DNA from 4 places in the Mesorhizobium sp. AR10 genome. Region 1 is predicted to be linked to each of the others. Evidence: predicted binding sites of a transcription regulator. Region 1 holds the regulator's gene; each other region holds the start of a gene.
What was found. The regulator LexA, encoded in region 1, represses DNA repair genes until DNA is damaged. The targets are predictions, from matches to a motif close to TGTTCNNNNTGTGTTCNG.
Positions count from the first base shown of each region.

Region 1 (5,756 bases):
CATGCCGAGCAAATGCCGGTTTTGTTGCCCGCACCGCGCCCCGGTATCCAACCGTTGCCGCCGGATGGTCCCAAGCCGGCGCCGAGCTCCGGAACGGTTTTCCGCTTCCGCAGAGGGCTCCGCCGCCTTTCATTGCCCAGCTTTCGCCAAAGCATCATCGAGGCCGCTGGCACGGAACTCGACCGCGGCGTCGCCTTCCTGCTGGTGCCGGTTTTTCTGGCGGCCGGTGTGATCTTCTATTTCTCGCTGACGAACGAGCCGGGCTTTGCGCAGCCCATCGCCGTCGTGGTTCTGATGGCATTTTGTGCCGTTGTCTCGCGGTCGTGGCCCAAAACGCATCTGTGCTTCATCGTGGTGATGCTGTGCGGGCTCGGCGTGCTCGCCGCCAAGGTCGAAACCTGGCGCGCCGGAACGCAGATGCTTGGTTCGGAAATCCAGACGCGGCTGACCGGCCGTGTCGTCAGCCTCGATCAGATGGCCAATGGCCGCATCAGACTGACCATCGACGTGATTTCGACCGCCCGGCCGAAGCTGCGCTATGCACCGGAACGTGTCAGGCTTTCGGCACGAAAAATACCCCCTGAGATGACCGCCGGTTCCGTAGTGACCGGCTATGTCCGGCTGTTGTCACCGACCGGCCCGGTGCGGCCGGACAGCTACGATTTCTCCTTCGACAGCTATTTCGCCGGCATCGGTGCCAGCGGCTTTTTCCTCGGCAATCCGAAAATCGTCCCCTCCGAAGGCGCGCCGCCGTTTTCGGCGCGCGTCTCTTCCGCGATCGAAAATGCGCGGGAGAGTATCGCAGACCACATCCGGGTTCAAGTCGGCGGTGCCGAAGGCGAGATTGCCGCGGCACTCATCGTTGGCGTGCGTGCCGGCATCCCGGAAGAGATCAACGAGGCGATGCGGCGCACCGGCATCTACCACATCATCTCCATCTCCGGCCTGCACATGGCGTTGGTCGCCGGCACCATCATGGCGCTGCTGCGCGGCGCCTTCGCTCTGTTTCCGGATTTTTCCTCGCGCCGGTCGGTCAAGAAATACGCAGCGGCGACGGCGCTTGTCTCCATCGCAGCCTATCTCGTCTTTTCCGGCATCGTCGTCGCAGCCGAGCGCAGCTTCATCATGCTGGCGGTCATGCTTGTCGCCGTGCTGTTCGACCGTGCCGCGCTCACCATGCGCAATCTGGCGATCTCGGCCATCGCCGTTATCCTGGTGTCGCCGCACGAGGTGGTCGGCCCGAGCTTCCAGATGTCGTTCGCCGCGACCGCAGCCCTCGTCGGCGCCTATGCCGGCTGGTCAGACTATCGCGCTGGCAAGGCCACCGCGCCGCCACCGCGACGCTCGCCGCTCGGCTTTGTCACACGAAAATTCGTGCAGGGGATGGGCGGTCTGGCAATGACCTCCATCATCGCCGCAAGCGCCACCGCGCTTTTCGCCATCTGGCATTTTCAGCGTGTGTCGCCGCTCAGCCTGTTCGCCAACCTGGCCATCATGCCGATCGTTTCGCTCGTCGTCATGCCGTTCGCCGTTCTCAGTGCCCTGGCGATGCCGTTCGGCGCCGATGGGCCTTTCCTCTATGTGATGGGCAAGGGGCTGACCGCGATGATCGCAATATCGGGGTGGATCTCCGCGCGGTCGCCGGTCGATGCGGTCGGACTGATTTCGCTGCAATCGGTGCTGCTGACGACGATCGCCCTGATCATCGCCACCATGGCGACGACATGGCTTAGGCTTGCGGCACTTCCCTTCGCCATCGCCGGACTGCTGACGATTTCCGAGACACGTACGCCCGACGTGCTGATTTCGGAGGACGCCCATCTGGTGGCGCTGCCGATCGGCGGCGGTGAACTTGCCGTCAACCGGGTTCGTTCGAACGAATTCACCACCGACAACTGGAAACATGCGCTGACGTCGGCAACCATTGTCGAGCCGGAGACGTTCGAAAGAGGAGACGCGCAGTTCGACATCGCCGACCCGGCCGGCTTGCCGCTGGGGTCGCCATTCTATTGCAAGGCCGGACTATGCCTCGCCCGGCATCCATCCGGTGCGATCGTTGCGTATGTCGAAGACCGCAAGGACGCATGGAAAGCCTGTTCTTTCGCGACCCTGATCATCATCAATGACGCTACCGCCTACGACCCTTGCCGCAATCCGCTGGTCCTCATCGTCAACAAGCGGCAGCTTGCCCGTTCGGGCAGCGCCGCCGTCTTCTTCGACCCGCAATCGGCAATCGGCCCGGCAGAGATCGACTTTCGCCGTCGAGAAGCCATATCGGCCCTGGCACGTCCAACGAAAGTTCTCGCGCGAGGCGAGAGGCCTGCCGCCCTACCAAAAGCCCGAGAGATCAGTCGTCCAGCCGGCTCAATAGCGCCGGATCAGCCCGACGAGCTTGCCTTGCACCTTGACCCGGTCCGGACCAAAAATGCGGGTTTCATAGGCCGGGTTGGCGGCCTCAAGGGCAATCGAGGCGCCCTTGCGGCGGAACCGCTTCAATGTCGCTTCCTCATCGTCGACCAGCGCCACGATGATCTCGCCGGGGCTTGCCGTGTCGGCGTTGCGGATAATGACCGTGTCGCCATCGAAAATGCCGGCCTCGATCATCGAATCGCCCTTCACCTCCAGCGCATAGTGCTCGCCGCCCATGATCATGTCCGGCGGCACCGAGATCGAATGCGTTTGGTGCTGGATGGCGTCGATCGGCACGCCGGCTGCAATCCGTCCCATCACCGGGATGGACACTGCGGCAACCACATCGTCGTCATTGCCGGCCGAAGGCATGCGCGACGGCGCCGGCTTGATTTGCCGCCCCAGGCCGCCCTGCCCAAGACTGCCCTGAATGACGCTTGGCGAGAATTTGCGCGCTGCGTTGAGACCGGGCGCAATCGAGTCCGGTAGGCGCAGCACTTCCAGGGCGCGCGCGCGATTGGGTAGCCGACGAATGAAGCCGCGTTCTTCCAGCGCCGTGATCAGCCGATGGATTCCCGACTTGGAGGCTAAGTCGAGCGCTTCCTTCATCTCGTCGAACGAGGGCGGAATGCCGCTTTCCTTCAGCCGCTCATGGATGAACATCAGAAGTTCATGTTGCTTGCGCGTCAGCATGGCGGCCCCCAGGAGATTGAAACCAGAATCAGAAAAACAAACCCAGAACAAACACTATCTGTTCCAGTTGTGTTCCGCAACCGTTTAAAGTTTAATGAATAAGTTAGGGTAGCGGAAACCATCGGGCGCTCGAACAACGCCTCCATCCCCCACCGCCTCTCATTGCAATGGGCCTGATCTCATTGAATTCGTTTATGTTTACGCGATACATGCTATTTGCAGGCGTGGATTGGTACAGTCGGCCAGCCGGCAAAAGAAGCCAATATCCGTCACACCTTGATCAAACTCTCGTCTGATCTCCCGTGAACGAAACGAAGCCAAAACGCCAACGATTGGTTAACCATGTCGGTGTTGGCGCATTCGAGGGGAGAGCCGTACGCGATCTGGAAATTCGCGTCTGTCGCGGGCTTTTCTAAAGGTTGGCTCTCTGGCACACCGGAAACCGTTTTCGACCAACCAAGGAAGACTGAACATGGTGGGAATTCCCGATCTCGCGGCGATCGAGGCGATGGATGCCGCAGATCCCCTGCGCGCCATGCGCGACCGCTTTGTCCTGCCGCAAGGGGTGGTCTATCTCGACGGCAACTCGCTGGGGGCTGCTTCGCATGCCGCTTTCGATGAATTGCGCAAGGCTGCGACCGAAGAATGGGCGCACGATCTCATCCGCGCCTGGAACACGGCCGGCTGGTTCGACATGCCGCTTGAGCTCGGCGACCAACTCGGGCGCCTGATCGGCGCCGCGGCTGGGCTGACAGTGGTCTGCGACACGACGTCGATCAACATCTACAAGGTACTGCACGCCGCCATGGCAATGCGGCCGGGGCGGTCAATCATCGTCGCCGAGGGCGACAGCTTTCCGACCGACCTTTACATGGCCGAAGGTGTGGTCTCGACCCGAGAAGGCACTGTGCTGCGCCTCGCCGGCGTCGACGCGCCTGATATCGAGAAGCTGATCGACGAACGCGTCGCCGTGGTGCTGGTCAACCACGTCAACTACAAGTCGGGCGAATTGCGCGACATGATGGCGCTGACGCGCAGAGCCCATGAGGCCGGCGCGCTGATCGTCTGGGATCTCTGCCATACTGCAGGTGCCATGCCGGTCGAACTGGACAAGGCGAATGCCGATTTCGCCGTCGGCTGTACCTACAAATACCTCAACGGCGGCCCGGGTGCTCCTGCCTTCATCTACGCGGCGGAGCGCCATCTTGCCGATATCACCCAGCCGCTCAGCGGCTGGTGGGGCCATGCACGGCCCTTCGCCTTCGAGCAAGGCTACGCGGCCGGCATCGGCATCCGCCGGTTTCTGTGCGGCACCCAGCCCGTCCTGTCGATGCGCACGCTCAAGGGAGCGCTCGACATCTGGAACGATGTCGACCTGGCGGCAGTGCGAAGCAAGAGCATTGCGCTGGCCGACCTGTTCATCGAACTCGTCGAGACAAAGTGCGGCGCCTTTGGTCTCACGCTGGAAAGCACCCGCGACGGCGCCATGCGCGGCAGCCAGATCTCGTTCATGCACGAGCACGGCTACCAAATCATGCGGGCGCTGATCGAACGTGGCGTGATCGGCGATTTCCGTGCGCCGTCGACCATGCGTTTCGGCTTCACCCCGCTCTATGTCGGCTACACCGATGTGTGGCGGGCTGTCGAAGTGCTCGAAGACATCTTGCGCACCGGCGCCTGGAAGGATGCGCGCTTCGCCGTCAAGGCGGCCGTCACCTGAGATCGTAGGGTTAGGTTTTCGACGCGCGCAGCCGGAAGCGCTGAATCTTGCCGGTTTGCGTCTTCGGCAAGGCGTCGGTGAACTTCACCGATCGCGGGTATTTGTAGGGTGCGATCGTCGCCTTGACGTGGTCCTGCAGGCGTTTGACGGTTTCCTGGTTCGCCACGACGCCTTGCACGAGTACGACATGGGCTTCGACGATCTGGCCACGTTCGACGTCCTCGGCGCCGATCACCGCGCATTCGGCGACGTCGGCATGCGAGAGCAACGCCGCTTCGACCTCCGGCCCGGCAATGTTGTAGCCGGCGCTGACGATCATGTCGTCGGAGCGCGCGGCGAAGTGGAAAAAGCCGTCTTCGTCCTGCACGAAAGTGTCGCCGGTGAGGTTCCAGCCGTCGCGGACATAGTCCTTCTGGCGGTCATCGGCCATGTAGCGGCAGCCGGTCGGACCGCGCACGGCGAGCCTGCCTGTCGTGCCGCGGTGGACCTCGCGCATCTTGTCATCGACGATGCGCGCTTCGTAGCCGCCAACGGCTTTTCCGGTCGAGGCAGGCTTCATGTCACTAAGGCGGTTGGAGATGAAGATGTGCAGCATTTCGGTGGCGCCGATACCGTCGAGGATCGGCTTGCCGGTCTTTCGCGTCCACTCCTCGAAGACAGGCGCCGGCAACGTCTCGCCGGCCGAAACGGCGACACGCAGCGACGACAGGTCGGCCCCTTCATCCATCGCCTTCAGCATCGCCCGATAGGCGGTCGGCGCGGTGAAGGAAATGGTCGCCCTGTAGGCCTCGATCATGTGGACCATGTTGGGCGGCGTCGCCTGCTCAAGCAAGGTCGCCGCGGCGCCGAAGCGCAGCGGGAAGATGGCGAGCCCGCCGAGGCCGAAGGTGAATGCGAGCGGCGGTGAGCCGACAAAGATGTCGTCCGGCGTCAC
Region 1 is NZ_CP080524.1:4,193,831-4,199,586, reverse strand. It holds partial or broken gene LHFGNBLO_RS23855 (ComEC/Rec2 family competence protein) at 1-2,371, shown strand, start outside; gene lexA (transcriptional repressor LexA) at 2,365-3,102, opposite strand; gene kynU (kynureninase) at 3,575-4,822, shown strand; gene LHFGNBLO_RS23840 (AMP-binding protein) at 4,833-5,756, opposite strand, start outside.

Region 2 (5,756 bases), 1.9 Mb from region 1:
GACATACATCCTTCGGTCGGCGTGAACCCGCCGGGACATCAGCCCTCGCAAGGCATACCGGCGTCGCCGAAGCGGACTCTTCGACAATTATTTATACCCCGGCCGCCATCCGACGGTTGGGAACTGAAACGGAGGTAATTTCCATGAAAATCAAAACTGTTTGCTTGAGCGCCGTGGCGGCAACTGTACTCGCAGGCGCAGCACTTGCCGGCGCCCTTGATGAGCCGGCGATGATGGCGCCCTTCTTTACGGACACAACCATGAAAACCATGAAGCCCGATCCTGAAATGATGAAAGTGTGGAAGGGCATGTCCAAGAGCGACCAGGACAGCATGATGCAGTAATGTAACGATGCGGCGATGAGCAAGCCATACGCTCCATTCTGCGAAAAGCTTAGGGCGTTTGGTGGCGCCAACAAATAGCGCGCCTAAGAACGAGCGGCAGGAATGCGGGTTTGGTGCGCCGATCTCCGGCGGGATTGTTCCCTGGACGGACATGCAGGGAACAGTGCCCGCGGAGGCCGCGTAGCCGTTGCGGTTAGCACACTTGAACAGATGTTCCGCAAGCCTGACGGTACCTTACCGCGGCTGCGAGTACCGCATCCGCGAGCGGAGTGGGTGCTCCGCGCGGGCGGAGCTTACCGGAGTGGGAGCTGAGTGGGTCGTGCTACGGCCGACTGCGTATCCTCGCACGGATTAAAGCGAAGGGCTGGAACGGCCGATAAACGACATTGGTTGTGGTGTTCGCGAAGGTCTGGAGATGTGCTACCGCGACCTCCAGTGCGGTCGTCACAAACGTCCGCTTTTAGGCAGTGGCGCAGCCAACTTTGATGACCGACATGAGGCGCGAAGCAGCCGTTCATATAGATGGCCGTCACCTTCGGCCCTGTGTGGCGCTCTTGGCGGCCACTGGGTCCAGACACAAAGCTGTGCGAATGACGGGGCAAGGGGTCGCCACGCGAGCTTTTTGCGCCGACTTGACAGTGTCGGTCTTCTCCATCTTTGGCGACGTTGGCGAAGATATTCGGAGCCGCCGACGTCTGAAGCGCATCGAGAAGCGAAACGCGCAGCATCAGCGCGCCCCGCGGATCCTGAAGCGTCTGTCCCGTTTCGAATAGCGTCCGCAGACCGGCTTCCGGGTATCCGAACTCTCGGGTCTTCGGCTTCCGCCACCGCTGGGGAGTTTACAAGGAGCTTCGCGCGGTATGCGAGCGGGCCGGCATCCCCTACCTAGGCACACACCAACCAGGCCGCCACAGCTTCGCGACCGAGATGATCGTGAAGCACGGCGTGGACGTTGCAACAACGGCTCACAAAGGTCGGTGGAAGTCGAAGCAGTTGCTGATGTCCACTTATGTGCACGGCGCACGCGATCGAAGCGTCATTGATAGGGTATTCGGTGGAGGGCCTGTGGGGACTTAGACCCGACTGTCACCGTTCACCTAGCCAGCGACAGAAAGGATATTCCGCCGATCGCAAGGCATATGATCGAGCCGAGCACAGTAGCGATTGCGGTCCATCTCACAATCCCTCCAGCAAGGGCCCAACGCTTCGATTTAAGCGTGTCGCGGATGAAGGGCGCATCCCATGCAAACTCTTCGGCGGCGATCGATTCAGCAAAGAAGATTTGGCTGAAATAGGCCAACCCTGGGGCGATCACCGTGAGCAGCAGGCTTGAGAAAAGCCAATACAGAATCGAGTTGAAGGCGACCAAGTTCTCCGGATGGATTGCCAGACGAGTGTAGTTCGCACTGTAGAAGCCGAGAGCCGCGGCCACACCGCCAGCGGCAACAAGCGCCGGCGCTCGCATCGCTCCGTTCGAGAACGACAGGACCTGGGAGTTCGTATTCTCGAGCGTCGCTCGCCTTGCATCGTGTGCACGCTCAGCGGCGCGGATTCGCAGGTCGTACGCTTTTTCGGTCTCGGGCGGGGTCTGCGTGGTCTCCACGGGCAGTTTCCTTACCTATTCGCCGTCGACTTTACCGAAAAGCTCCTGCATCTGCTTGACCCAGCCATCACTAGGCGGCGGGATTGCCCTGCGAGCGATAAACATCCCGAAGATCGGCACACCAGGGAAGCGCGCAGCGAGCTTGATTTGCATGGCCCGATAATGCGTGCCAGCGGTGAGTACGTCGTCGAAAATCGCGATTGAGCTGACTGGCTTGCTGTTGGCCAGGGCTTCGTCGATTTCATAAATAGCGAGCAGGTCTTCGACGGTTGGCCTGTTGTTCGACTCGTGCGCGGCCGCATGCGAATTACTATGATGCACAAGCTCACGGACATCTGGCGGCGGCACCCTTAACAGCCTGGCGATCTGGGTTAGACGATCGTCATAGTCCGCATGACCAGGCGCCTTCGACGACGGGATTGGCACCAAAGTTCCGCTGTTTAGCCATTCGCATCGCGCTGGCGCATTTTCCAATGGCTTCGGCTTTGTATTTCCATCCGCCCTTAGTCAGTCGCTCGGAGGGCTTTTTCTTAAGGTTGTGGATAAGCTGGTTGGTATCGCTGAACTTGAAGCCGAGACCATTGGTGTGTTCAAAGGCGGTAAATTCGTACAGGAACATGCACATATCGTTGGCGGTCAGCCTGGTGTGATCGCCGCGGTTACTGTCATCGATTTCGCGATAGAAAACCTTAGTCAAGGTTGCCCCAGAGATCGTCCATCGAGCGCACTCGAATGGCACCTTGCGCCTCATAGTTGCTCGGCCATTTGAGGCCTTTTTGGAAGCACGAATCCAGGATAAAAAGCTTACGCTTCTGGTGCAGAGCCGCACGGGCTTGCGTCAAAGTGCCGGACGTGTCGCTCGCCTCAACAATGATCGTCGCCTCAGTCAGGGCGCTCATGGTGATGTTGCGCTCCGGGAAGAAAAGCCTGTTTTGTGGCACGTTTTGAGCGCCATATCGCAAGAAGGGGATCTGCGAGATCAGAAGGAACTCTCTCGCAATCCGGTCCTGGAGGTCGCGATTTTCCTTCGGGTAATAGGTGCCAAGGGGTGTCCCGATGACAGCGATCGTGCGGCCGCCATTTTCGATGGCCGCATCATGCGCCGTCCGATCAATGCCAGCAGCGAGGCCAGAGACAATTGTGAAGTTGTCCCGTCCATCCTCCCGCTTGCGTGCCGTCAGGGCAAACGCCAACTGCTTGGCGCGCTGCTTTCCTTCTTCGGAGGCCTCTCGAGCGCCAACGATGGCGATGCATCGTGTCTCGGTGAGCTCCCAGATGCCTTGAAAGTAGAGAAGTTCGATGGGGTATTTCGCGTCACGCAACTTCGCCGGGTAGTCGCCTGCATGGTGGATGCGAACGCCAAAGCGAGAAACGCCTTTGGCGCTGGCCTCGGAAAGGACTTTGCGGGCGCACTCTTCCGTTTGGGCCGGACGAACGAAATCCGAAGGCATTGCCGTCGGATCCTTGGCAAACTTGTCAGCGATGGTCTTGAACGTGGCGCCCTGCTCGAGCCACATCGCCTCGTAAGCGCCCAATTCGCGGCGAGGCGAGATCGGCGATGCTGCGGGCCCGAAGTCCTCTTTGCGCGCTAGATACATGTCGGTTCTCTCTCGTGTCATGCACCCTGATCTAGTTTTCAGCCTAGCTCAAGGGCGTTAAAGGAATGATCCCCATATGGTCGCGGCACGCCGCGAGGTCATAGGGGCGATTGTCGCGGCAACTATGTTCACTATATGTTCCGACTTCAAGAGGCCATAGATAACGCTTGTGCAGTTGCTGGAGCAGGCCGCCAAGGCCGGTCTTCACGAGCTCGACACGCCGCTATCGCCTCACCTCCATCTGTCGGCCGTCCAGGCCAGCTGAATTTTCAGCAGGGGGCCTGTGTACTGCTACCGCTCGGCGGCCGTGGAAGCGGCGGCGAGTCATTCGCCGAAATACGCTGGCGTTTATTAGATCGATATTTGACGATGTGCCTCATCCGGAAGCTAAGTTACTGAAATTGCTGGTTCCCGCTCATGGGCTCGAACCACGATTCACGCCTTCAAAGGGCGCTGTCCTACCATTAGACGAAGCGGGAGCAATGGCGATTGGTGGGTTAGCATCCCGGCACGCTGGAAGCCAGTGCTAAGCCAAAAGTAGAGCTGCTCGATAGCATGGGCAATGATTTGATGCGTTACAAAAAAGGCCGCGCGGTTGCCCGCGCGGCTTTTTTGCATTTGTCTCGCCAGGCCGTTACTTGGTCTGGAACCGCGCGACCGAAAGGAACTTGACGGCGTTGCCGGTGAACCGGTTGGCATCGGCCATCTGGTCGTCCGCGTGGAAGCCGGCAGTGTAGACCTCACTCGGCGCCATACGGACGAAATTATAGGCAAAGCGCGGTGCCGTCGTGGAGTCAGACACGGTGGCAACATATTCGCCGCTGTGGAGCGCCCAACGGGCGGCCTGCGGCGCGGCGGCGATCACCATCGGCTTCGGCCCCGGCTTCAAGTCGCGGGCTGTGGCTCTGGATTCCTTGCGCGTGGTCTTCACGCCTGCGCCGATCGCTGCAACCGGATCGGACCCGGCCGGGCGGGCGGCGATGGCCTCGCGCGGCGATGCGGCATCGACACCCGACGGGTCATTGAACGCCGAGCGCGGCGCGGACAGCGAGGCGACCTGATAACCGTCGGTCGCGCCGGCCTCAGCCTGTTCGAGAACGGCCTTGACCTCGTCCGGACGCTGCGACACTTCGTCCGGACGCTGCGACGGCAGTACCGAGAAGGCATCCGTAGCGGTCCGGCTGTGCGAGGCCGTATCGGCCAGCGCCAAGAGCACGTCCTTATCCTGCGGCGCCAGATCAGCCGGCAGCGAACGGTCGGGACGCGATGTCGGCAATGGAATGTTGTTGATCGCGACCTGCGCCGGATCGGCAACGCTGGCCGCATCGGTAACGGCGGCCGGACCAGCCATGCCGAACGGAACGTTGACCGGCGCATGCGCCGTCGCCACCGTCTGCTCGGTGGTGGCGGTGGCATCCGCCATGCCGAACGGAACATTTTCAGGTTGCTGGGCGCCGACATCGGTCTTCGGACGCGGTGCGAAATCAGGCAGCGGAATGCTGCGCGCCGGCAGCGCCGCGATGATCGTCGCCGGCGTCTCCTGTTGCGGCTCCGAATCGGCAGCGTTGTCGTCGTCGGCAAGCTGCGGAACGTTGGCCCGCTGCGCATCCTGCGGCGCCACGATGGCGATGCCCGGAAGATTGCTGCTCTTGGTCTTGGCGGTCGGCGCCGGCTTCGCGGCCCTCGGCTTGGGCGCGGGTGCTGCCGACGCGACATCGGCGCTGTCATCGACCTCGTCGTCACCCCCGCCAAAGAAAGCAGAGAGGAACCCGCCGGATTTCTTGGTGCTGCCGCCGGCGCTGGCCAGTTGGATGGCCGGAGACCCAGCGCCCTTGCGCGCCTTGTAGGAGGCGAGCGCCTGTCCATAGCCGGGCAGCGGCTTGCCGTCGCTTGGCACATGCAATGTCTTGCCATTGGGGAACACGCGCGCCAGTTCCTGGCGGCTGATGCCGGGCCAATGGCGCACATTGCCGACATCCATATGGACGAACGGCGAACCGGACGATGGATAGTAACCGACGCCGCCGCCCTGCATCTTGAGACCGATGTCGCGCAGCTTCTTCAGCGGGACGCCTGGAATATAGAAGTCCATCGCCCTGCCAAGCATATGCTGGCTCTTCTCGGCGACGCCCCTGCTGCGGCCGCGCAGCATCGAGTTCGTCGACGGCGAGCGATAGCCGCAGACGACCTGGATGTAGTCCGTGGCGCCGC
Region 2 is NZ_CP080524.1:2,269,989-2,275,744, reverse strand. It holds gene LHFGNBLO_RS14490 (hypothetical protein) at 144-344, shown strand; gene LHFGNBLO_RS14485 (hypothetical protein) at 1,438-1,947, opposite strand; gene LHFGNBLO_RS14480 (hypothetical protein) at 1,963-2,295, opposite strand; gene LHFGNBLO_RS14475 (hypothetical protein) at 2,330-2,644, opposite strand; gene LHFGNBLO_RS14470 (DNA-processing protein DprA) at 2,637-3,545, opposite strand; tRNA gene LHFGNBLO_RS14465 (tRNA-Gln) at 3,951-4,024, opposite strand; gene LHFGNBLO_RS14460 (DUF882 domain-containing protein) at 4,180-5,756, opposite strand, start outside.
Region 2: LHFGNBLO_RS14470 (DNA-processing protein DprA) is a predicted target of LexA. The motif match lies at 3,671-3,688, and genes of this name have one in related genera.

Region 3 (5,756 bases), 1.4 Mb from region 1:
CGCCGAAAATGTCGGCTTCGGCCTGTCGCTACGCAAGCTTTCCGGCACCGAACAGGCCAGGCGCGTCGGCGAAGCCCTCGACATGGTTGGCCTGGCCGACAAGATCGGCGCCAGGGTCTCGGAACTGTCGGGCGGCCAGCGCCAACGCGTTGCGCTCGCTCGCGCCATCGTCTGCGAACCGCGCGTGCTGTTGCTTGACGAACCGCTGTCGGCGCTCGACGCGCATCTGCGCGAACAGATGCAGGTCGAACTGAAGCGGCTGCAGTCGCGGCTCGGCACCACCTTCGTCATGGTCACCCACGACCAGACCGAAGCGCTGTCGATCTCCGACCGCATCGTCGTCATGAACAAAGGCCGTATCGAGCAGATCGCGCCGCCGGCGACGCTCTACGACCGGCCCGCCACAAAATTCGTTGCCAGTTTCATCGGCACGATGAACCTGCTGCAGTCGCGCTTTGTCGGCCGCGATGGCGATCGCTTGCGTTTCACCGCCGGCGCCTTGCCGCTCGAGGCCACATCGGAAACCGGCGATGCCCCCGGCGAAGGCGCGGTGCGCACCATCGGCGTGCGTCCGGAAGATTTGCTGGCAACGACCGAGGCAGGCGCCGGCAGTGCTCCGGCGCGGGTCAACAGCATCGTCTTTCACGGCCGCACGCTGCGCCTGCATGCTGAGCTGGGGCAGGGGACGCCGGTGGTGATCGATGCCCCGCGCCAGGCGGAGGGTTTTCAATTCAGCGTCGGCGACGTGGCGCATATCAGCCTGCGGCGTGGCGCAAACTGCCCTATGCTGGCCAGCTAATCTGATAGTCCATTTCCAGAAAAACCGGAGTTTCCCCATGAGCAATCATCTGAACTTCTTTATCGATGGCAATTGGGTCACGCCCGTCGTGCCGGCAACGCTGGATGTGATCGACCCCTCCACCGAAGAGGCGTACACCAAGATTTCCGTCGGCTCGAAGGCCGATGTCGACAAGGCCGTGGCGGCGGCCAAGGCGGCCTTTCCGTCCTTCTCACAAACCAGCAAGGCCGAGCGCCTGAAGCTCCTGAAGCGCATCCTCGAAGTCTACAACGAGCGCTATGAGGACATTGCGCAGGCCGTCAGCCAGGAAATGGGCGCGCCGATCACCTGGGCGCGCGAGGCGCAGGCCTGGGCGGGCAGGGCGCATATGGAAGCCACTATTCATGCGCTGGAGGACTATGAATTCCAAGAGAAGCGCGGCGGCACCATGGTGGTCAAGGAGCCGATCGGCGTCTGCGCGCTGATCACACCGTGGAACTGGCCGCTCAACCAGATCGTCTGCAAGGTGGCGCCGGCGATCGCCGCCGGCTGCACGGTCGTGCTCAAGCCCTCCGAGATCGCGCCGATCAGCGGCATCGTCTTTTCAGAGGTGATGCAGGCCGCCGGCACGCCGCATGGCGTCTACAACATGATCAATGGCACCGGCCCCGATGTCGGCCAGGTCATGGCCGGCCACCCCGATGTCGACATGGTCTCGTTCACCGGCTCGACCCGCGCCGGCATCATCGTCGCCAAGACGGCGGCCGAGACGGTCAAGCGCGTGGCACAGGAACTCGGCGGCAAGTCGGCCAACATCGTGCTGCCGGACGCCGATTTCGAAACGGCGGTGCGCAAGGGTGTCGAGGGTTGCTTCGGCAACAGCGGCCAGTCCTGCGACGCGCCGACGCGCATGCTGGTGCCGGCCGCCCGCCACGACGAGGCGCTCGCCATCGCCAAGAAGGCGGCCGAAGCGCACAATGTTGGTGATCCGCGCTCGGAAGAAACCAAGCTCGGCCCGGTGGTCTCCAACATCCAGTACGACAAGATCCAGCGGCTGATCGAAGCCGGCATCGCCGAGGGCGCCACGCTGGTCACCGGCGGCCCCGGCCGGCCAGAGCACCTCAACCGCGGCTACTATGTCAGGCCGACCGTCTTCGGCCATGTCACGCCCGGCATGACCATCGAAAAGGAAGAGATTTTTGGCCCGGTGCTGTCGGTCATTTCCTATAGCGATGACGACGACGCGGTGAAGATCGCCAACGACACCGTCTATGGCCTCGCCGCCTATGTGCAATCCGGGGATATCGACCACGCCCGCAAAGTTGCAGGACAGCTGCGCGCCGGGCAGGTCTCGATCAACTACCCCGAGTGGGACACGTTCGCGCCCTTCGGCGGCTACAAACAGTCCGGCAACGGCCGCGAATATGCCGACTGGGCGATCCACGATTTCCTCGAGGTCAAGGGCATCATCGGCTACGGGGCGTAGGGTTCGGATCCCTGCTCGGCAGGTCTTCCTCAACCGTTGAAATCGCGGGCGCTGGTGCGGAAAGCATCAGCGTCCGCTTTGTTTTCGCTTGATTTGTTCACTATTTGTTCTACAAGTCTCGATCGGGTACAATTTGCCGGACGAGACCAGTTATGAGTGGGCAACCTGCATTCGGAACCGCGAAGAACGGCCAGATCTTTTTTCACTGGGAGGAGTTCGAGCGACATTTCGACGACCGGATATTTTTCGCCATCCTTGCCGAGAGCGCGATCGCCGGCCCCCTCGCGCGGAAGGCCGTCGCCTTGGATAGGGAGCTAGGGCTGCAAGGCTGGTTTGTTCCGGAAGACCACATCCATATCTCGCTCGTCGGTCTTGGCGACCACGATGGGTTTCCGAAAGAGTTGGTCGAAGTCGCCTGCCGAATAGGCTCGATGATCGTTGCGAAACCTTTCGAGGTTTCGTTCGATCGCTTGTCGGCTTTTGGCGGTGGCGCGTTGGTCTTGCGAAGCAGCGACGGCAATCCGGCGCTGCAAGAATTCTGGCGCAACCTCACGGCAGTGATTTCCGACAGCCCGTTGAAACCCTTTCTCACAAGATCCATTGAACCACATATCACGCTGCTTCGTGACGAAGTGGGTGTTCCTAAAATCCGTGAGCGACCGATTGATCCAGTCAGTTGGATGGTGCGGGATTTTGTGCTGATCCACAGTCTCATCCGGAAGGGCATCTACAAAAAACCTGGACGTTGGCAATTGACCGGCCAGGACGATTCCCTGGCCGGCATGTGAGAATCGTCGTCACATGGTCCGCACGATATTCATCATCCTGACATGGCTTGTCAGCTACCTCGGGATTGACGATGGCAGGCCAGCGCGCTGTCCCCTACTTGCAATGCGTCTCAACAGGAGGAACACATGACCATCACGGAAATTGCCAAGGATTTCACCGAGCTGCTCAGGCACGGCGATCACCAAGGTGCTGCTGAAAAGTACAACGCCGATGATATCGCCAGCTACGAAGCCATGGAGGGGCCGATGGCCATCACCCGTGGCAAGGAAGCACTCCAGAAGAAGGGCCAGTGGTGGCAAGAGAACAACGAAGTCCACGGCGGCTCGGTCGAGGGGCCCTATGTCAACGGCGACCAGTTCGCGGTGCGCTTCAAGTTTGACATAACGCCCAAGGCTACCGGCGAGCGTGCCACCATGGATGAGGTTGGTCTGTACACGGTCAAGAACGGCAAGATTGCCGAAGAGCGCTTCTACTATTGAGGCCCGAAAGACCACCAGCTTCCGGAAACCTGCTCGCTTCGCTGCAGGGTTGAAAAATGGCGGCCGGGACGATGCCCTGGCCGCCATGTGAGAAGCTCAAATCGTCTTCACATACTCTGCGAGTTGGTCGGCCACCGTGCCCCAGCCGTCGAAGAAACCCATCTCTTCATGGTTCTTGCGGGTGGCCTCATCGCGGTGGATGGCGGTGGCGGTGTAGCGCGTGCCCTTGCCGTCCGGCTGGAGGGAAATGACCGCTGTGATGAAGGGCTCCCCTGACGGCCGATAGCCCGGCAGCAGCGCATCCGTCCACACCAGCCGCTCATTCGGCACGATCTCGAGATAGCAGCAATGGCGGTCGTTGACCTCCCTGCCGTCGGGCGATTGCATGCGCGTCCGGAACAGGCCGCCGGGCCGAAGGTCGATCTCGCAGTCGGTGATGATCCATGGCTTCGGCGTGAACCATTGCTTGACATGTTCCGGCGTCGTCCAGGCTCTCCACAACAATTCGCGCGGCGCATCGACGACGCGCTCCAGCACGAGGTCCAATCTGGGGTCCGGCTTGAAGGGATAGCTCATACGTCTTTCTCCTTGAGGGTCATCACATAGGCGTCGAACTGGTCGAGGCGGCGCTCCCACAATGCGCGCTGTTCGGCCAGCCAGTTTTCGGCAAGCTTCAACGGCTCGGGCGCCAGCCGGTAGGTTCTGACGCGGCCGGCCTTTTCCGAACGCACCAGGCCGCAGCCCTCGAGAACCCGCAGATGTTCGATGAAGGAGGGCAGGGCCATCTCGAAGGGCTCTGCAAGCTCGCTGACCGAAGCGGGGCTGCGGTTCAGCCGCTCCACCACGCGCCGCCGCGTCGGGTCGGACAGCGCGCGAAAGATGCCGTCGATCGGCGGAGGGCTCGGATTTGCTGTGTGGAGGCTCGTCATGGGTGGTCCCGAACCATTGTCAAAGAGTGGTTGGATAATACTTAGGAAAATTCCTTAGTATTGGCAAGCCCGAAAACCGAAGATGTCGGCCAAGGGTGCTGGCAAAGCGGAAAGGGCGGTTTTAGGCTGCAAAGCGGATTCGACTGTCAGCCAAGGAAGCACGCCTTTGACCACGATGTACGGCATCACCACCTGCGACACGATCAAGAAGGCGCGCGTCTGGCTGGAAGGCCATGATGTGCCCTACCGCTTTCACGACTACCGGGCGGAAGGGTTGGACGCCAAGCGGCTGGATGGCTGGGTCGGCAAGGTCGGCTGGGAGATCCTGCTCAACAAGGCGAGCACGACGTTCCGCGAATTGGCGGACAAAGACAAGTTGGGCCTCGATGAGAAGAGGGCCAAGGCGCTGATGCTGGCCAAACCGACGATGATCAAGCGGCCGGTGCTGGAGGTCGGAGATCGCATCCTCGTCGGCTTCAAGCCTGATGTTTATGCGCAGGCGGTGAAGTAGAGCGCTGCACACCCTCACTTCGTCATCCTATGGCGGAGCAAGGAGCGAAGCGACGCGGCGCAGACCATAGGATCCTGTGTGTTCGCTCAGGTTGATGGTTCACTGGTGGGAAGGGACCGAGCCATGCCACGGCCTGCCCCGAAAGGGCGACCAGGATCCTCTCGGCCTCCTTCCCACTTCAACCATACCACCTGAGCGAACACATAGGATCCTCGGGTCAAGCCCGAGGATGACGAAGTAGATACCCCGCCAGCGCCACCGCATTGTTGTGCGCCTCGTCATGGGCGCCGTAGAGCAGCGTCACCCGGCCTTTGCCAAGCAGTGCCCGCAACTGCCCAACCACCTCGCCATTCCCGTCAAGCTCAGTGCGATACCGCTTCTGGAATTCGGGCCAGCGCTCAGGCTCATGCCCGAACCATTGGCGCAATTCATTGCTCGGCGCGATGTCCTTCAGCCATAGGGCCAGCGCGGCATTCTCTTTGCTGACCCCGCGCGGCCACACGCGGTCGACCAGAACCCGCTGCCCGTCATCCGGGGAGGGTGGCTCGTAGACGCGCTTGACGGCGATGTCGAAGGCCATGCCAACCTCCGGCGTGCGGACCGTCAGGCCCACTCGCCCTTGCGCATCACCGGCACGCGGCTGCCGTCCTTGCAGACGCCGTCGATGTCGATCTTGTCCGAGCCGATCATCCAGTCGATATGGATGAAACTCTTGTTGCCGCCGCGTGCCGCGATCTCGTCCTGGCGGAGCGAGCCGCCGTCGACGAAGCACTTCGAATAGCAT
Region 3 is NZ_CP080524.1:5,637,477-5,643,232, reverse strand. It holds gene LHFGNBLO_RS31185 (ABC transporter ATP-binding protein) at 1-799, shown strand, start outside; gene LHFGNBLO_RS31180 (aldehyde dehydrogenase family protein) at 837-2,264, shown strand; gene LHFGNBLO_RS31175 (2'-5' RNA ligase family protein) at 2,417-3,052, shown strand; gene LHFGNBLO_RS31170 (nuclear transport factor 2 family protein) at 3,179-3,532, shown strand; gene LHFGNBLO_RS31165 (SRPBCC family protein) at 3,629-4,108, opposite strand; gene LHFGNBLO_RS31160 (ArsR/SmtB family transcription factor) at 4,105-4,461, opposite strand; gene LHFGNBLO_RS31155 (ArsC family reductase) at 4,637-4,972, shown strand; gene LHFGNBLO_RS31150 (DUF488 domain-containing protein) at 5,190-5,552, opposite strand; gene LHFGNBLO_RS31145 (aminopeptidase) at 5,576-5,756, opposite strand, start outside.
Region 3: LHFGNBLO_RS31175 (2'-5' RNA ligase family protein) is a predicted target of LexA. The motif match lies at 2,359-2,376, and genes of this name have one in related genera.

Region 4 (5,756 bases), 210 kb from region 1:
TGGATGAGGCCTTCCGCCTGCTCGGTCTCGTAACCGAGAAATTCGGTGGCACCGGTCTTTTCGCGCACGGAGAACCACACCGTCTCGGTGGCAGCGTCCCCGGACCCGGTCCAATGCTTGCGCGCCTCGGCCTTCTGCTGCTCCATGGCATTGGTGAAGCCGGCAAGATCGACCGAGATGTTGCGCTGGCGCAAGGCGTCCTGCGTCAGGTCGAGCGGGAAGCCGTAGGTGTCGTAGAGCTTGAACGCCGTCTCGCCATCCAGCATGTCGCCGGCACGCAGCGTTTCCGTCGCCTCCGAAAGCAGTCCGAGGCCGCGCACCAGCGTCTTGCGAAACCTGGTCTCCTCAAGCTTCAGCGTCTCTGTGATCAACTGCTCGCCGCGCTGCAGTTCCGGATAGGCCTGGCCCATCTCGCGCACCAGCGCCGGCACCAGCTTCCACATCAGCGGCTCGCTCGCTCCTAGCAACTGCGCATGGCGCATGGCGCGGCGCATGATACGGCGCAGCACGTAGCCGCGGCCCTCATTGGAGGGCAGCACGCCGTCAGCCACCAGGAACGAGGACGAACGCAGATGATCGGCGATGACGCGGTAGGACGCGACCGTTTCCGTGTCAGGACCCTGCCCGAGAGCAGATGACGCTGCGTCGATCAGATGACGGAACAGATCGGTTTCGAAGACACTTTCCACCCCTTGCAGGATGGACGCCATGCGCTCCAGGCCCATGCCGGTGTCGATCGACGGCCGCGGCAGATCGATCCGCTCGTCCTTGGTGACCTGTTCATACTGCATGAACACCAGGTTCCAGAATTCGAGGAAACGGTCGCCGTCCTCCTCGGGGCTGCCGGGAGGACCGCCCCAGATGTGCTCGCCGCGATCGATGAAGATCTCCGAGCATGGTCCGCACGGTCCGGTGTCGCCCATCGCCCAGAAATTGTCAGAGGTCGGGATGCGGATGATGCGATCGTCGGAAAAGCCGGCGATCTTCTTCCAAAAACCAGCCGCCTCGTCATCGGTGTGATAGACGGTGACAAGGAGCTTGTCCTTGTTCAGCCCGAACTCCTTGATGATCAGGTTCCAGGCCAGCTCGATGGCGCGCTCCTTGAAATAGTCGCCGAAGGAGAAGTTGCCGAGCATCTCGAAGAAGGTCAGGTGGCGTGCGGTGTAGCCGACATTGTCGAGATCGTTGTGCTTTCCGCCGGCGCGCACGCTCTTCTGAGCGGTCGTGGCGCGCGAATAGGATCGCTTCTCCAGGCCGGTGAAGACGTTCTTGAACTGCACCATGCCGGCATTGGTGAACATCAGCGTCGGGTCGTTGCGCGGCACCAGTGGGCTCGACGCGACGACCTCGTGGCCCTCCTTGCGGAAGTAGTCGAGAAAAGTCGACCGGATCTCGTTCACGCCACTCATGAATGCTGCCTTTTCGCGAAAACCGCCGGCACGCCGGCGGATACTGGTCTCTGCTTTCTTAGAAGATCGACTTGGCCTTTTAGCGGGCACGCTTCACCCTGTCCAGAAACACGGAATTGGGCCAACCAAGGAGCTATCAGGCCCGCTACACGCTGCCCAAAAACGAAAACCGCCGGCGCGAAGGCCGGCGGTTTGGAACGCGATACCAAGAACTCGATTACTTAAGCATCAGCTTATAGGCAAGATTTATGGCCGAACTCTGGCCGCTGCCTTACATGGCGCCGGATTCTTCCTCGAAGCCGTCGTCCTCGCCGCGCTCGGGGCCGCCATTTTCGAGGAATTTTTCGGCGATCAGCCCGGCATTCTGCCGCAGCGCCAGTTCGATCTCGCGGGCCGTGTCGGGATTGTCGCGCAGGAACAGTTTCGCATTCTCGCGGCCCTGGCCGAGACGCTGCGAATTATAGGAGAACCAGGCGCCGGACTTCTCGACCACGCCGGCCTTGACGCCGAGGTCGACCAGCTCGCCGGTCTTCGACACGCCCTCGCCATACATGATGTCGAATTCCACCACCTTGAAGGGCGGCGCCAGCTTGTTCTTGACCACCTTGACGCGGGTCTGGTTGCCGACGACCTCGTCGCGATCCTTGACCGAACCGATGCGGCGGATGTCGAGTCGAACCGAGGCATAGAATTTCAGCGCGTTGCCGCCGGTCGTGGTTTCGGGCGAACCGAACATGACGCCGATCTTCATGCGGATCTGGTTGATGAAGATGACCATGGTGTTGGAGCGCGAGATCGAGGCGGTCAGCTTGCGCAGCGCCTGGCTCATCAGCCGCGCCTGCAGGCCGGGCAGCGAGTCACCCATCTCACCCTCGATCTCGGCGCGCGGCGTCAACGCCGCCACCGAATCGACCACCAGCACGTCGATGGCGCCGGAACGCACCAGCGTGTCGCAGATTTCCAATGCCTGCTCGCCGGTGTCGGGCTGCGAGATCAAAAGGTTTTCGAGATCGACACCCAGCTTGCGGGCATAGACCGGATCAAGCGCGTGCTCGGCGTCGACGAAGGCGCAGATGCCGCCCTTCTTCTGGGCTTCCGCCACCGTGTGCAGCGCCAGCGTCGTCTTGCCCGAGCTTTCCGGCCCGTAGATCTCGACAATGCGGCCGCGCGGCAGGCCACCGACGCCAAGCGCGATATCGAGGCCAAGCGAGCCGGTGGGCACAGTTTCGATCTCGACGACCTGCTCGTTTGCACCGAGCCGCATGATCGAGCCCTTGCCGAAGGCACGCTCGATTTGCGACAGCGCCGCATCCAGAGCCTTTGATTTGTCCACCGCTTTGTCCTCTACAAGCCGCAAAGAATTCTGAGCCATGATACATCACCCCTTGGTCGTCAATGAAGGCCGGACAATCCGTAATCCCTGCTAGTTTGTACCTTTTTTGTTCTCGTTTGGCAAGGGGTAGCAAATATCTGAAAAACAATCATTATCCGGATTTGTTCTTTTTTTGTTTCACGATTTCGTTCAGCAACGCATCCCACATTGGGCCAGACGGGTCGGTTGATTCGATCTGCCGAATCGCTGCCTTGCCTGCGAGGCTCCGCCGCAGAGCCTAGCGCTTGTGCGGCACGATTAACAAAGGTCATATCGCCCGCATGGTGAAATCCCCTGACATACTGGCGGTAGGCGGCGCCCATATCGACCGACGCGGCCAGGTTTCGGGCCCGTACGTGCCGGCTGCGTCCAACCCCGGCACGATGCGCGAGGATGTCGGCGGCGGCGTCTTCAACGCGCTGCGCAGCACCGTGCGGCGCGGCGTCTCGGCCTCGCTGCTTTCCATGCGCGGCGGCGATGCGGCCGCCGAGACGGTTTCGCGCGCCATAGCCGAGGCCGGCATTACCGACCTGTCGGCGGTGTTCCTCGACCGTACGACGCCTAGCTACACCGCGCTGATCGACCGCGACGGCGAACTGATCGTCGGCTTTGCCGACATGGCGCTCTATGACCTGGCGTTTCCCAAGCAGATCCGCCGCTCCAAGGTGCGTGAAGTCATCGGCTCAGTCGATGCTATCCTGTGCGACGCCAACCTGCCGTCTTCGGCACTCGAACGGCTGGTGTCGCTGGCTTCCGGCAAGCCGGTGTTCGCGATTGCCATCTCGCCGGCCAAGGTGGTGCGGCTCATACCGGTGCTCGGCGCGCTGGCGCTGGTGTTCATGAACCGACGCGAGGCCATTGTGCTGGCCGGCGTCAATGCAAATGCCGCGGAACCAGATATCGTCGACGGGCTGAGGTGCACCGGCCTCAAAAACGGTGTGGTGACGGCAGGTGGTGGCGAGGTGCTCGGCTTCGACAATGCCGGCGCCTTCTCGATCCTGCCGCCTGTCCCAAGAAAGGTCGCCGACGTCACCGGCGCCGGCGATGCGTTGGCGGGGGCAACGCTCGCGGCCCTGCTGCGCGGCCTGCCATTGCGCAAAGCTCTGCGGGAAGGCGTGGCCGCGGCGACGCTTGCCATCGAAAGCGCGGATGCGGTGCCGGCCTTCACTGCGGCCACATTCGCCGAAGCACTGGCCCTTGTGCCGGATGCGCAGGAAATGGCATGAGGTCGGCGAATCCCATTTGCTGGAGTGCGCAGTCCAGGTGGACGCGCGGCGCTCCGGATCGGAGACCATGATGACGCCGGAAACCGCCCGCCCCTTCATCGACATCCACCCGCCAGTGGCGCAGGCCCTGGCCGCCGGACTGCCGGTGGTGGCGCTGGAAAGCACCATCATCACCCATGGCATGCCCTATCCCGACAATGGCGCGATGGCAGCCAATGTCGAAAAGATCATCGCCGATGGCGGAGCTGTGCCGGCGACGATCGCCGTAGTTGCCGGCCGCATCAAGATCGGCCTTTCCGACGGCGAGCGCGAATCGCTGGCGATGACGGGTGACGCCATGAAGCTGTCGCGCGCCGATTTCGCTTTCGCCGTCGCCGAAGAACGCACCGGCGGCACCACTGTCGCCGCCACGATGATCGCCGCGCATATGGTGGGGATAAAGGTGTTTGCCACCGGCGGCATCGGCGGCGTGCACAAGGGGGCGGAAAAGAGCTTCGATATTTCCGCCGATCTCGACGAATTGGCGCGCACGCCAGTCATCGTCGTCTCGGCCGGCGCCAAGGCGATCCTCGACATCGAAAAGACGCTGGAGGTGCTGGAAACACGCGGCGTGCCAGTGGTCGGCTATGGCTGCGAAACGATGCCGGCCTTCTGGTCCAGGCATTCGCCTTTCCGCGCCCCACTGACCTTGCACGGGCCAGACGAGATCGCGCATTTCTACAAGACCCGGCAGGCGCTCGCCCTGGAGGGCGGCATGCTGATCGCCAACCCGGTGCCCGAGAACCACGAAATCCCGGCCGACGAGATGGCCGGCTACATCGACGCCGCGCAAAAAGCCGCCGAGGCGCTGAACGTGACGGGCAAGGCGGTCACGCCGTTCCTGCTGGGGAAAATCCTCGAACTGACCGGCGGCCGGAGCCTGAAGACCAACATCGCGCTGGTGGAGAACAATGCGCGGCTGGCGGCGAAGATCGCCAAAGCACTGTAGTCGCTATTAGGCCTGTTTCTCGGTTCGCCGCCCGGCCTCGTAGGCCCGGCGTGCCCAGATCGCCATTTCGTCCGGATCGTCGAAGGCGCTGTCGGGAATGCTCCAGTACGGCATGGAGACGAGCTTGCCGTGCCGCGAGCCAGTATAGGTCCATTGCTGGCAGCCGGCGGCTTCGAAGTCGGGGGCGCTTTCCGCATCGGCCTTCAGCTTCAGTTCGCCGCGCAGTACGATCGCAACGATGACGCCGTCGAAATAGATGCCCTTGCCACCGAACAGCCTGCGGATGCTGACCGGACCGAGGCCCTCGAAAAGTTCGGCAATGCGTTCGTTTTCCATGCCGCGATCATGTCATCGTGATCTGGGCTTGTCATCGCCGCAACCAAGACCATGCTGACAGGTTGAGAACAATTCCTCGGAGTCCCCATCATGCCGCTTCTGCTCAAAGGGTCCTGCCGCTGCAACGCCGTGCACTTCGAGGTGGAGAGCCACACGCCGGTGCCGTTCATGCTGTGCTACTGCTCGATCTGCCGCAAGCAGCAAGGCGGTGGCGGCTTTGCCATCAATCTCGGCGCCGACTATGAGACGCTGAAGATCACCGGCAAGCGCAATCTCGGCGTCTACCGGGCTGAGATCGAGGACGACGAGCATCCGCAGTGCGAGATCTCCTCGGGCGAGCGCAATTTCTGCCGGAAATGCGGATCGGCACTCTGGCTCTACGATCCAACCTGGCCGGAACTGGTGCACCCTTTTGCCTCGGCGAT
Region 4 is NZ_CP080524.1:4,404,589-4,410,344, forward strand. It holds gene alaS (alanine--tRNA ligase) at 1-1,409, opposite strand, end outside; gene recA (recombinase RecA) at 1,681-2,781, opposite strand; gene LHFGNBLO_RS24935 (carbohydrate kinase family protein) at 3,063-4,007, shown strand; gene LHFGNBLO_RS24940 (pseudouridine-5'-phosphate glycosidase) at 4,078-4,995, shown strand; gene LHFGNBLO_RS24945 (TfoX/Sxy family protein) at 5,002-5,331, opposite strand; gene LHFGNBLO_RS24950 (GFA family protein) at 5,422-5,756, shown strand, end outside.
Region 4: recA (recombinase RecA) is a predicted target of LexA. The motif match lies at 2,905-2,922, and genes of this name have one in related genera.